Regions from separate parts of the Kitasatospora sp. NPDC004289 genome, predicted to be linked through region 2. Evidence: riboswitches for the same ligand, from Rfam matches in the RefSeq annotation. Region 2 holds a riboswitch; the other holds the start of a gene.

Region 1 (4,676 bases), on a different contig from region 2:
GTGCTCGGGCTCTGGTTCCTGCTCCAGTGGCTCTCGGTCCGCCAGGGGGGCACCGGCGTGGCCTACGCGGTCCACGTCATCGGCTTCGCCGCCGGGTACCTGGGCACCTGGGCGGCCGTTACGCTGACCCGGAACCAACGGACAGGAGCTTCAGAGTGATCACCGCGATCGTGCTCATCAGGACCAGCGTCGACCGGATCCCCGAGATCGCCGAGGAGATCGCGGCCATCGAGGGCGTCAGCGAGGTCTACTCCGTGACCGGCGGCTACGACCTCGTCGCCATGGTCCGGGTCCGCCACCACGACGACCTCGCCTCCGTCATCCCGGCCAAGGTCAACAAGATCCCCGGCGTCCAGCACACCGAGACCCAGATCGCCTTCCGCACCTACTCCAAGCACGACCTCGAAGCGGCGTTCGCCCTCGGGCTCGACTGACATACGGAGCCTCGGCAGGGCAAGCGCTCAGGGGCGCGAGGAACTGCGCGGGTACGGAAGGCGGCTCACCGGCAACTGAACCGCCGTCAGCCGGTTGCCCGTGCTGCCGTTCCCCCCGCGCGCGCCGCGGCGGAGCCGCAGATCAGCAGAGCCCCGCGCCCCTGAGGTCGCTGCCCTACCGTCCCACTCCGCTCAGCCCCGACGGGAGTCGGCGACGCAGCGGCCGCCCTCGTTGCGGTAGTTCCAGGCCGCCCCGTCGGAGACGAGCGCCCGGACGGCGGCCAGGAAGCGGTCGAGGTGCTCGTCCGGGGTGCCGGCGCCGAAGGAGACCCGGATGGCGTTGAGGCTGCGCTCGCCCGGCAGCGACGGCTCGGGGGCGCCGCACTCGGAGGGCGCCGCCTCCTCCCCGCCGAGCAGGGTCCGCACCAGCGGGTGCGCACAGAACAGACCGTCGCGCACGCCGATGCCGTACTCGGCGGAGAGCGCGGCGGAGAAGTGCGAGCTGTTCCAGCCCTGCACCACGAAGGAGAGCACGCCGACCCGGGCGGCGTCCTCGCCGAACAGGCTGAGCACCCGGACCTCGGGGACCTCGGCCAGACCGGCCTTCAGACGGGCGATCAGCTCCTGCTCGCGGGCCTCCAGCGCGTCGAAGCCGGCCTCGGTGAGCGCCCGGCAGGCGGAGGCGACGGCGTAGGCGCCGATCACGTTCGGGGAGCCGGCCTCGTGGCGGGCCGGGCCGGTCTGCCACTCGACGGCGACGGAGCCGTCGAGCTCGCGGGCGACGGTGCGGCTGGCGCCGCCGCCGGCCAGGTAGGGCTCGGCGGCGTCCAGCCAGTCGGAGCGGCCCGCCAGGACGCCGGCGCCGAACGGGGCGTAGAGCTTGTGGCCGGAGAAGGCGATCCAGTCGACGTCCAGCTCGCGGACCGAGACGCGGTGGTGCGGGGCCAGCTGGGCGGCGTCCAGGACGACCCGGGCGCCGTGGCGGTGGGCCACCTCGGTCAGTTCGGCGATCGGCCAGAGCTCGCCGGTGACGTTGGAGGCACCGGTGACGCAGAGCAGGCGGTGCTCGGCGGGGTTCTGAGCGAGCGCCAGGTCGAAGGCCTCGACCGCCTCGGCGTGCGAGCGGGGGGCGCGCAGGTAGGTGACCTTGAGGCCGTTGTGCGCCCAGGGCAGCAGCGAGGCGTGGTGCTCGGTCTCGAAGGCGAAGACCTCGGTGCCGGCCGGGACGGCGGCGGCCAGGAGGTTGAGCGAGTCGGTGGTGGCGCGGGTGAAGACGACCTGGTCGCCCTCGCGCAGGTCGAGGAACTCCTCGACGGTGCGGCGGCTCTGCTCGAACAGGTCGGTGGAGAGCTGAGAGAGGTAGCCGGCGCCGCGGTGCACCGAGCCGTAGTACGGGGCGTAGGCGGCGACGTCGTCCCAGACCCGCTGGAGGGCCGGGGAGCTCGCGGCGTAGTCGAGGGCGGCGTAGGTGACCTTCTCGCCGGAGGCCAGCGGCACCTGGACGTCGTGGCCGAGGACGGGGAGCGGGGCGCAGGTGGAGGTGGCGACGGACATGGGGGTGCACTCCTCTGAAGGTCCGGGACCTCGGGGTGCAGCTGTGCCGCCGACGTCCGCGCTTGCGCTGCGGACGGATCGCCGCAGTGCCCGGTCCTCACCCAGGGCACCCCGCCACGGACGGAGGGTTGCCGGACAGCAAGCTGGGGCTTGTCGCTGTCGCTCATGACCTGTCGTGAACTCTAGAGCGGCTTCCGAAGAGTGGTCAAACGGCATTCCACTATCTGGACGCATCCGGGTACGAAGAAGGCCCGGACCGTGGTCCGGGCCTTCAACTCGACGCTCAGGAACGGGTGGTGGCCTCGGCCCAGTTCTTCAGCAGGGTCTCGGCGGCGCCCGAGTCGATGGCCTCGGCGGCCCGCGCCATCCCGGCCTTCAGCTGCTCCGGGAGCGGGGCGTCGGTGAGGTCCAGGGCGGTCAGCGCGGCGGCCGAGTTGAGCAGCACCGCGTCCCGGACCGGGCCGCGCTCACCCGCCAGCAGGCGGCGGACCACGGCGGCGTTGAAGGCCGGGTCGCCGCCGCGCAGCGCCTCGATGTCGACCAGGTCGATGCCGACCTCGCGCGGGTCGAAGGTGGTCTCGGTGACCTGACCGTCCTTCACCGTCCAGACGTGCGAGGTGGTGGAGATGGTCAGCTCGTCCAGGCCGTCGTCACCCCGGAAGACCAGCGCGCTGGCGCCGCGGCGGGCCAGCACCCCGGCGATCAGCCCGGCGAGGCGGGTGTCGAAGCAGCCGATCGCGTGGGCGGTCACCCGGGCCGGGTTGGTCAGCGGGCCGAGGATGTTGAAGGCCGTCGGCACCCCGAGGTCGCGGCGGGCCGGGGCCGCGTGCCGCATCGCGGGGTGGAACACCGGGGCCGGGCAGAAGGTCAGGCCGACCTCCTCGGCGATCTCGGCCACCCGGTGCGGCGGGACGTCCGGGCTGACGCCGAGCTGCTCCAGCACGTCGGTCGCGCCGCTGGCGGAGGAGGCGGCACGGTTGCCGTGCTTCACCACCTTGGCCCCGGCGGCGGCGGCCACGATGGCCGACATGGTGGAGATGTTGACCGTCTTGGCGCGGTCGCCGCCGGTGCCGACGATGTCCACCGCCGGTCCGGGGACGGTGAGTTGGACGGCGTGGGCGTACATCGAGTCGACCAGGCCGGCGATCTCGTCCACCGTCTCGCCCTTGGCGCGGAGCGCCACCACGAAGCCCGCCACCTGGACGGGGGTGGCCTCGCCGCTCATGATCCGGTCCATCGCCCAGGCGGCGTCGGCCTGGGTGAGGTTCTCACCGGCGAGCAGTGCGCTCAACAGGTCGGGCCAGGTACGGGCCATGGCTAGCTCCAGTTCTCCGTCTTGACGTGGACTGGAGCCAGCCTAGCGAGGTGCGGCCCGCTGATGCGGTGTTGTTCTTCCCAGTGAGACGGCCGCCCCGGGTGGGACGGTGCGTCAGTTCCCCGCGCCCCCGGACGCATCACCACTTACGCAGGAGTGCGCCTCGCCACGCGGGCTCGCAGCAGCGTGGCCGCGGACTCGGCGAAGGGGACCGGGTCGACCGGGTGGGAGATGGCGGCGTCGGCGCGGGACCAGGCGGCGAGCCAGGAGTCCTGCGGGCGGCCGATGAGGACGAGGACCGGCGGGCAGCCGTAGATCTCGTCCTTGATCTGGCGGGCGACGCCGAGGCCGCCGGCCGGGACGGCCTCCCCGTCGAGGACGCAGAGGTCGATGCCGCCCTTCTCCAGGGCGCGCAGGACGGCGGGCACCGTCGCGCACTCCAGCACCTCGACCTCGGGGAGGTCGGCGGCGGGGCGGCGGCCGAGGGCAAGGGTGACCTGCTCGCGGGTGTTGCGGTCGTCGCTGTAGACGAGCACGGTGAGCGTCTCGTCCGTCGTGTGCGCCATGGGCCCTGCTCCCGGTGCTCGTCCTCTTATATGGGTGGTGCGCGCGCGTCGGCTCGACCGGGCCCGGATGTGATCCGGACCACGTTCACTTCCGGATGCTACTCCGGCGCACCGCCCGTGGTGAGCCCCTCGCGCGATCTCGCCGGGACGAGCCCTCCCGGGACTCACCCGCTCGGGCGACGGACCGTCACCCGGTGGGCCGAGTCCACCCGGACGGCGGAGGGAGCGGGCGCCCCTAGCCGACGGACCGTCAGGAGGCCCGGAGCAACACGCGGGGCGAACGGGTGTCGGCACCTTCCGATGAACCATCAGAAAACGGACACCGGGCCGGTGGAGGGGGTCTCCGACGCCCCGTCGGCTGCCATCGGGGCATACCGCACGCACCGGACACTCCGAGGTGGACCCCCCGGCGTGAAGACGGAATAAGGGACCGACATAATGTCCGTCGTGGCGACAGCAACAGCAACAGAAACCGGACACGCGCACGGAGCGGTCAACAGGCCGAACCTCGTCAGCGTCGGAACCATCGTCTGGCTGAGCTCGGAGCTGATGTTCTTCGCGGCCCTGTTCGCGATGTACTTCACCCTCCGCTCGGTCAAGGGCGCAGAGTTCTGGACCGAGAAGGCTCACGCACTGAACGTGCCCTTCTCCTCGGTGAACACCACGATCCTGGTGCTCTCCTCCCTCACCTGCCAGCTCGGCGTCTTCGCCGCCGAGCGCGGTGACGTGAAGAAGCTCCGCTCGTGGTTCGTCATCACCTTCGTGATGGGCGCGATCTTCATCGGCGGTCAGATCTTCGAGTACACC
Region 2 (4,676 bases):
GTGCAGGCAGAGCCCCCCACCGCCCTGGAAGGAGACCTGGACGTGGTCGTAACCGGGCTGCGGCGAGCCGTTGTTGAAGTACGAGCGGCGGAACCCGCAGCTGCTCACCGGCTGGTCGGAGTCGGAGCGGCAGACCGAACCGGTGCCGTCCGGGCCGTCGTAGAAGCAGACGTAGCCGCTCGGGCAGTCCTGCCAGGCGGGCGGGGCGCCCGCGCAGTTGCGGCTGACGACGCCGGTCCAGCTCGCGTTCGGGCCCGAGTAGCGCACGCCGTCCAGCAGGGACGGCACCCGGTGGCGCTCGTCGGTGAAGTCGCCCTTGGCGAGGTAGCGCTGCTCGTAGTGCAGGTGCGCCCAGTTGGAGGCCCCCGAGGTGCCGATCCGGCCGATGGCCGCACCGGCGGCCACCCGGTCGCCCTTCTTCACGTACGCGTCCGGGGCGTCCTTGAGGTGGTAGTAGGCGGTGAACCAGCCGCCGCCGTGGTTGATCTGGATCGTGTTGCCCGAGCCGTTGTCCCGGTAGGTCGCGGAGACCGTGCCCGCCGCCGAGGCCAGCACCGGAAGGCCGTCCGAGCCGGTGTTCCCGTCCACCACCATGTCCAGCGCGGGGTCATGGCCCCAGGTGTTCAACTGCCACACCGACCCGCAGGGGAACGGGAGTTGGAACGCCGGACGCTCCGCACTCCGCTCCGCCGACGCCACCCCGGACGCCACCCCCGGCACCGTCACCAACGCCGCTGCCAAGGCCAGCAGCACCCACCACACCCTGCGCACGCCCCACCCTCCTCCGGCGGCCGGCGCCGCCCCGGCCCATCGTCCCCGGACCCGCGCCGCCCGGACACCTCGGAACTCCGAGGGTCCGGTTAGGGTTCGCGGAGACGATCAAGGAGAGGGGCGGGCCCGGGATGAGTGGCTGGACGAGGGCGTTGGACGCGGCCGGGATCACCGACCCCGGGCTGCGGGAGGACTACACCCGGCAGCGGCGGCAGGTGACGCGGTACCGGCGCGAGGCCGCGCTGGCCGCCCAACTGCTGCTCCCCGCAGGTCTGGTGCCGCACGTGATCGCTGCCACCGCCTACATGCACCGCACCGACACCCTGCTCGACAGCGGCCCTCCGGAGGGACGGCGGGCGGCGTACGCGCGGTGGGAGCACGAGGTCGAGCGTGCCCTCGCCACCGGGGCCACCGACCAGCCCGAGCTGCGCCCGTTCCTGCACACCGTCGAGGCCCACCCCGCGCTGCGCACGCTGGTGCCGGAGCACCTGGCCGGTGCCCTCGCCGACCTCGACTTCCCCGGCTTCGCCACCGAGGCGGACTACCAGGCCTACCTGGACGCCTACGCGCTGCCCGCCTTCCTGGTCGTCGCCACCCTGCTCGGCCCGGACGGTGACCAGGGCGACTACCGCGCCGCCTGCCGCACCTACCTCGACGCCGCCCAGCGGATCGACTTCGTCGCCGACCTCGCCGAGGACCTGGCCGACGGCCGGCTGACGCTCCCCCAGGAGGTCCTGGAGCGGCACGGCGTCACCCGCCCCGACCTCGAACGGGCCGCCGACCTCCCGGCCGTCCGGGCCCTGATCACCGCTCAGCTCGACCACGCCGACCGCACCCTCGCCGAGGGCCGCGCCGTGATCGACCTCGCCCCGCCCTCACACCGTCCGATGGTCCGCTGCATGGTCGGCCTGGACGCGCTCACCTCCCGCGCCGCCCGGGCCGACCTCCCCGCCCTCCTCCGGCGCCCGGCCGGCCCGCCCAAGGGCGCCGCGCTCCGCCTGCTGGCACGCGAGTACCTCCGGGCCCGGCGCGTCCGCCGGGCGAACCCCTGACGACCCCTCGGGTCACCCGGCTGCCCGACTCAGGGCTCAGAACCGGCCGGGCCCAGCGCTCTCGTGACCGCCGGGCTCAGGACCGCCCGGGCTCAGGACGGCCCGGGCTCAGGACTGCCGGACGGCCTCGGTGAGGCGTTCGGCGGCGTCCACCACGGCCTGGGCCAGCCGGGCGCCGGGGTGGCGGCTGAGCCGCTCGATCGGGCCGGACACCGTGACGGCCGCCACCACGCGGTTGGACGGGCCGCGCACCGGCGCCGAGACGGACGCGACCCCGAGCTCGCGCTCCCCGACGGCCTGCGCCCAGCCCCGCCGCCGCACCCCGCTCAGCGCGGTCGCGGTGAAGCTGGCGCCCTGCAGGCCCCGGTGCAGCCGCTCCGGCTCCTCCCAGGCCAGCAGGATCTGGGCCGCGGCCCCGACCCGCATCGGAAGGGTGACCCCGACCGGGACGGTGTCCCGGAGGCCGGAGAGCCGCTCCGCCGCGGCCACGCAGATCCGCATCTCGCCCTGCCGCCGGTAGAGCTGGGCGCTCTCCCCGGTGACGTCGCGCAGGTGCGCGAGCACCGGCCCGGCCGCCGCCAGCAGGCGGTCCTCACCGGCCGCCGCCGACAGTTCGCCGATCCGGGCGCCGAGCGTGAACCGGCCCTCGATGTCGCGGGCGACCAGCCGGTGCTGCTCCAGCGCGACCGCCAGCCGGTGGGCGGTCGGCCGCGCCAGGCCGGTGGCGGCGACCAGCCCGGCCAGGGTGGTCGGGCCGGCCTCCAGGGTGCCGAGGATCGAGGTGACCTTGTCGAGGACGCCGACGCCGCTGATGGTTTCCATGGGTGTACTCCGTCTCAGAACCGCGGACGGCGGGTGGGTCCGCCCGCGGCGGCTCCGTGCGGGGAGCCGGGGGTGGTCAGCGAGGGAAGGCCGCAGAAGTGGGCCGAATGCCTGCGCCGGACACGAAACGGGTACGCGAAAGCGCCGGGGCGGGTAGCGCCCGGGCGAAGGACAGCACAGAGAGCACCGTGTCTCCTCATCTTTCCCGCGCCACAGTGGCGACAGGCCGGAGTTGGCACTGCTCCCGCACGGCACGGCGCGTACTTCGGACGCCGGGTCGAACGGGGAGTTGCCGGGGCTTCGTAGGGCCGGTCCCTCCACCCCTCTGGATGATTCGCGAGGAACCATATCAAGTCGTGGCGGCGCCGTGACCAACCTCCCCCCACCTCGTCCGGAACCGCCCCGCCCCGGGCCGAAACCGGCCCGTCGGATGATCCACATTGGTAGCGTCGCCGCGTGACAGACCAACGAGCAGGGCAACCACAGCACACCGACCGGGGACTGACGCGCCGTCAGACGCTCGCCGCGGCCCTCGGCACGGCCGGCGCGGCCTGGCTGCTGCGCGGCACCGTCGGGCCCGACAGCGCGCAGGCCGTCGGCGCCGCCCCCGCCGGTCTCCCCGGAGGGCTGGTCCCGTACCAGCAGGTGTTCGAGAACTGGGCCGGGGAGGTCCGCACCGACCCGCTCTGGGTCTGCGAGCCGACCACCCCGGAGCAGGTCGCCGAACTCGCGGACTGGGCCCGCGCCGCCGGCTGGCGGCTGCGCCCGCAGGGCCACCGGCACGGCTGGGCCCCGCTCACCGTCGCGCCCGGCACCCCGTCCACCGCCCGCGTCCTGCTGGTCGACACCACCCGCCACCTCACCGCCGTCACCCTCACCGGGGCGACGGTGTCCGGCGCACCGACCGTGCGGGTGCAGACCGGCGCCGCGATGGAGGACCTGCTGGCCCGCCTCGCCGAGCAGGGCCTCGGCGTCACAGCCTGCCCCGCCCCCGGCGACCTCACCGTCGGCGGCGTGCTCGCGATCGGCGGCCACGGCACCGCCGTCCCGGCGGCCGGTGAGACCGCCCCGGCCGGCCACGGCTACGGCTCGCTCTCCAACCAGGTGGTCTCGCTCACCGCCGTGGTCTGGGACGGGACCGCCGGCCGCTACGCGCTCCGCACCTACGACCGCACCGAGGCCGAGGCCGGCGCCCTGCTGGTCCAGCTCGGCCGGGCCTTCCTCACCGAGGCGGTGCTCCGGGTCGGGCCCGACCGTCCGCTGCGCTGCGTCAGCCGGGTCGACGTCCCGGCCACCGAGCTCTTCGCCGCCCCGGGCACCGCGGGTGCCCGCACCCTCGCCTCCTTCGTCGACCGGGACGGCCGGGCCGAGGCGATCTGGTACGCCTTCACCACCCACCCCTGGCTCAAGACCTGGCGGCTCACCCCCGGGCGGCCGTTCGCCGCCCGCACCGTCACCGAGCCCTACAACTACCCCTTCTCCGACAACATCCCGAAGCCGGTCGCCGACCTGGCCGGCCAACTGGTCTCCGGCGCGCCGGAACTGGCCCCGGTCTTCGGGCAGCTCCAGTTCCTCATCACCAAGATCGGCCTCACCGGGGACCTCACCGACGTCCTGCTCTCCAGCGGCCTGCTGCGCTCCCTGCTCACCGGCGAGCTCCTCACCCACCTGCTCGCCGACGGCCTGCGCTCCGACCTCTGGGGCCCCTCCCGGGCCCTCCTGCAGTACGTCCGCCCCACCACCCTGCGGGTCACCGCCAACGGCTACGCGGTCCACCTGCGGCGGGCCGACCTCCAGTGGGCGGTCAACGCCTTCACCACCACCTACGAGCGCCTGCTGACGGAGTACCAGCAGCGCGGCGAGTACCCCGTCAACGGCGCCGTCGAGATCCGCGTCACCGGCCTGGACGACCCCGCCGCCACCGGCATCCCCGGCGCGCGGCCCGCCCTGCTCTCCGCCCTGCGCCCCGACCCCGCCCACCCCGACCGGGACACCGCCCTCTGGCTCGACATCCTCACCCTCCCCGGCACC

The links. A riboswitch is a leader RNA that binds a small molecule or an ion and turns the genes downstream of it on or off. The one in region 2 is predicted to bind S-adenosylmethionine.
Region 1: it holds a riboswitch for S-adenosylmethionine, as region 2 does, so the genes downstream of both, ACWEPF_RS27545 (aminotransferase class V-fold PLP-dependent enzyme) here and ACWEPF_RS19050 (IclR family transcriptional regulator) in region 2, are expected to answer to the same signal.

The regions. Positions count from the first base shown of each region.
Region 1 covers NZ_JBSGEL010000048.1:4,504-9,179, reverse strand. Annotated here, with positions in the region: gene ACWEPF_RS27555 (rhomboid family intramembrane serine protease) at 1-159, shown strand, start outside; gene ACWEPF_RS27550 (Lrp/AsnC family transcriptional regulator) at 156-434, shown strand; gene ACWEPF_RS27545 (aminotransferase class V-fold PLP-dependent enzyme) at 627-1,988, opposite strand; SAM riboswitch class IV at 2,042-2,159, opposite strand; gene trpD (anthranilate phosphoribosyltransferase) at 2,272-3,303, opposite strand; gene ACWEPF_RS27535 (response regulator) at 3,450-3,869, opposite strand; gene ctaE (aa3-type cytochrome oxidase subunit III) at 4,308-4,676, shown strand, end outside.
Region 2 covers NZ_JBSGEL010000026.1:2,067-6,742, forward strand. Annotated here, with positions in the region: gene ACWEPF_RS19040 (peptidoglycan DD-metalloendopeptidase family protein) at 1-771, opposite strand, end outside; gene ACWEPF_RS19045 (phytoene/squalene synthase family protein) at 903-1,823, shown strand; gene ACWEPF_RS19050 (IclR family transcriptional regulator) at 1,932-2,645, opposite strand; SAM riboswitch class I at 2,839-2,981, opposite strand; gene ACWEPF_RS19055 (cholesterol oxidase substrate-binding domain-containing protein) at 3,102-4,676, shown strand, end outside.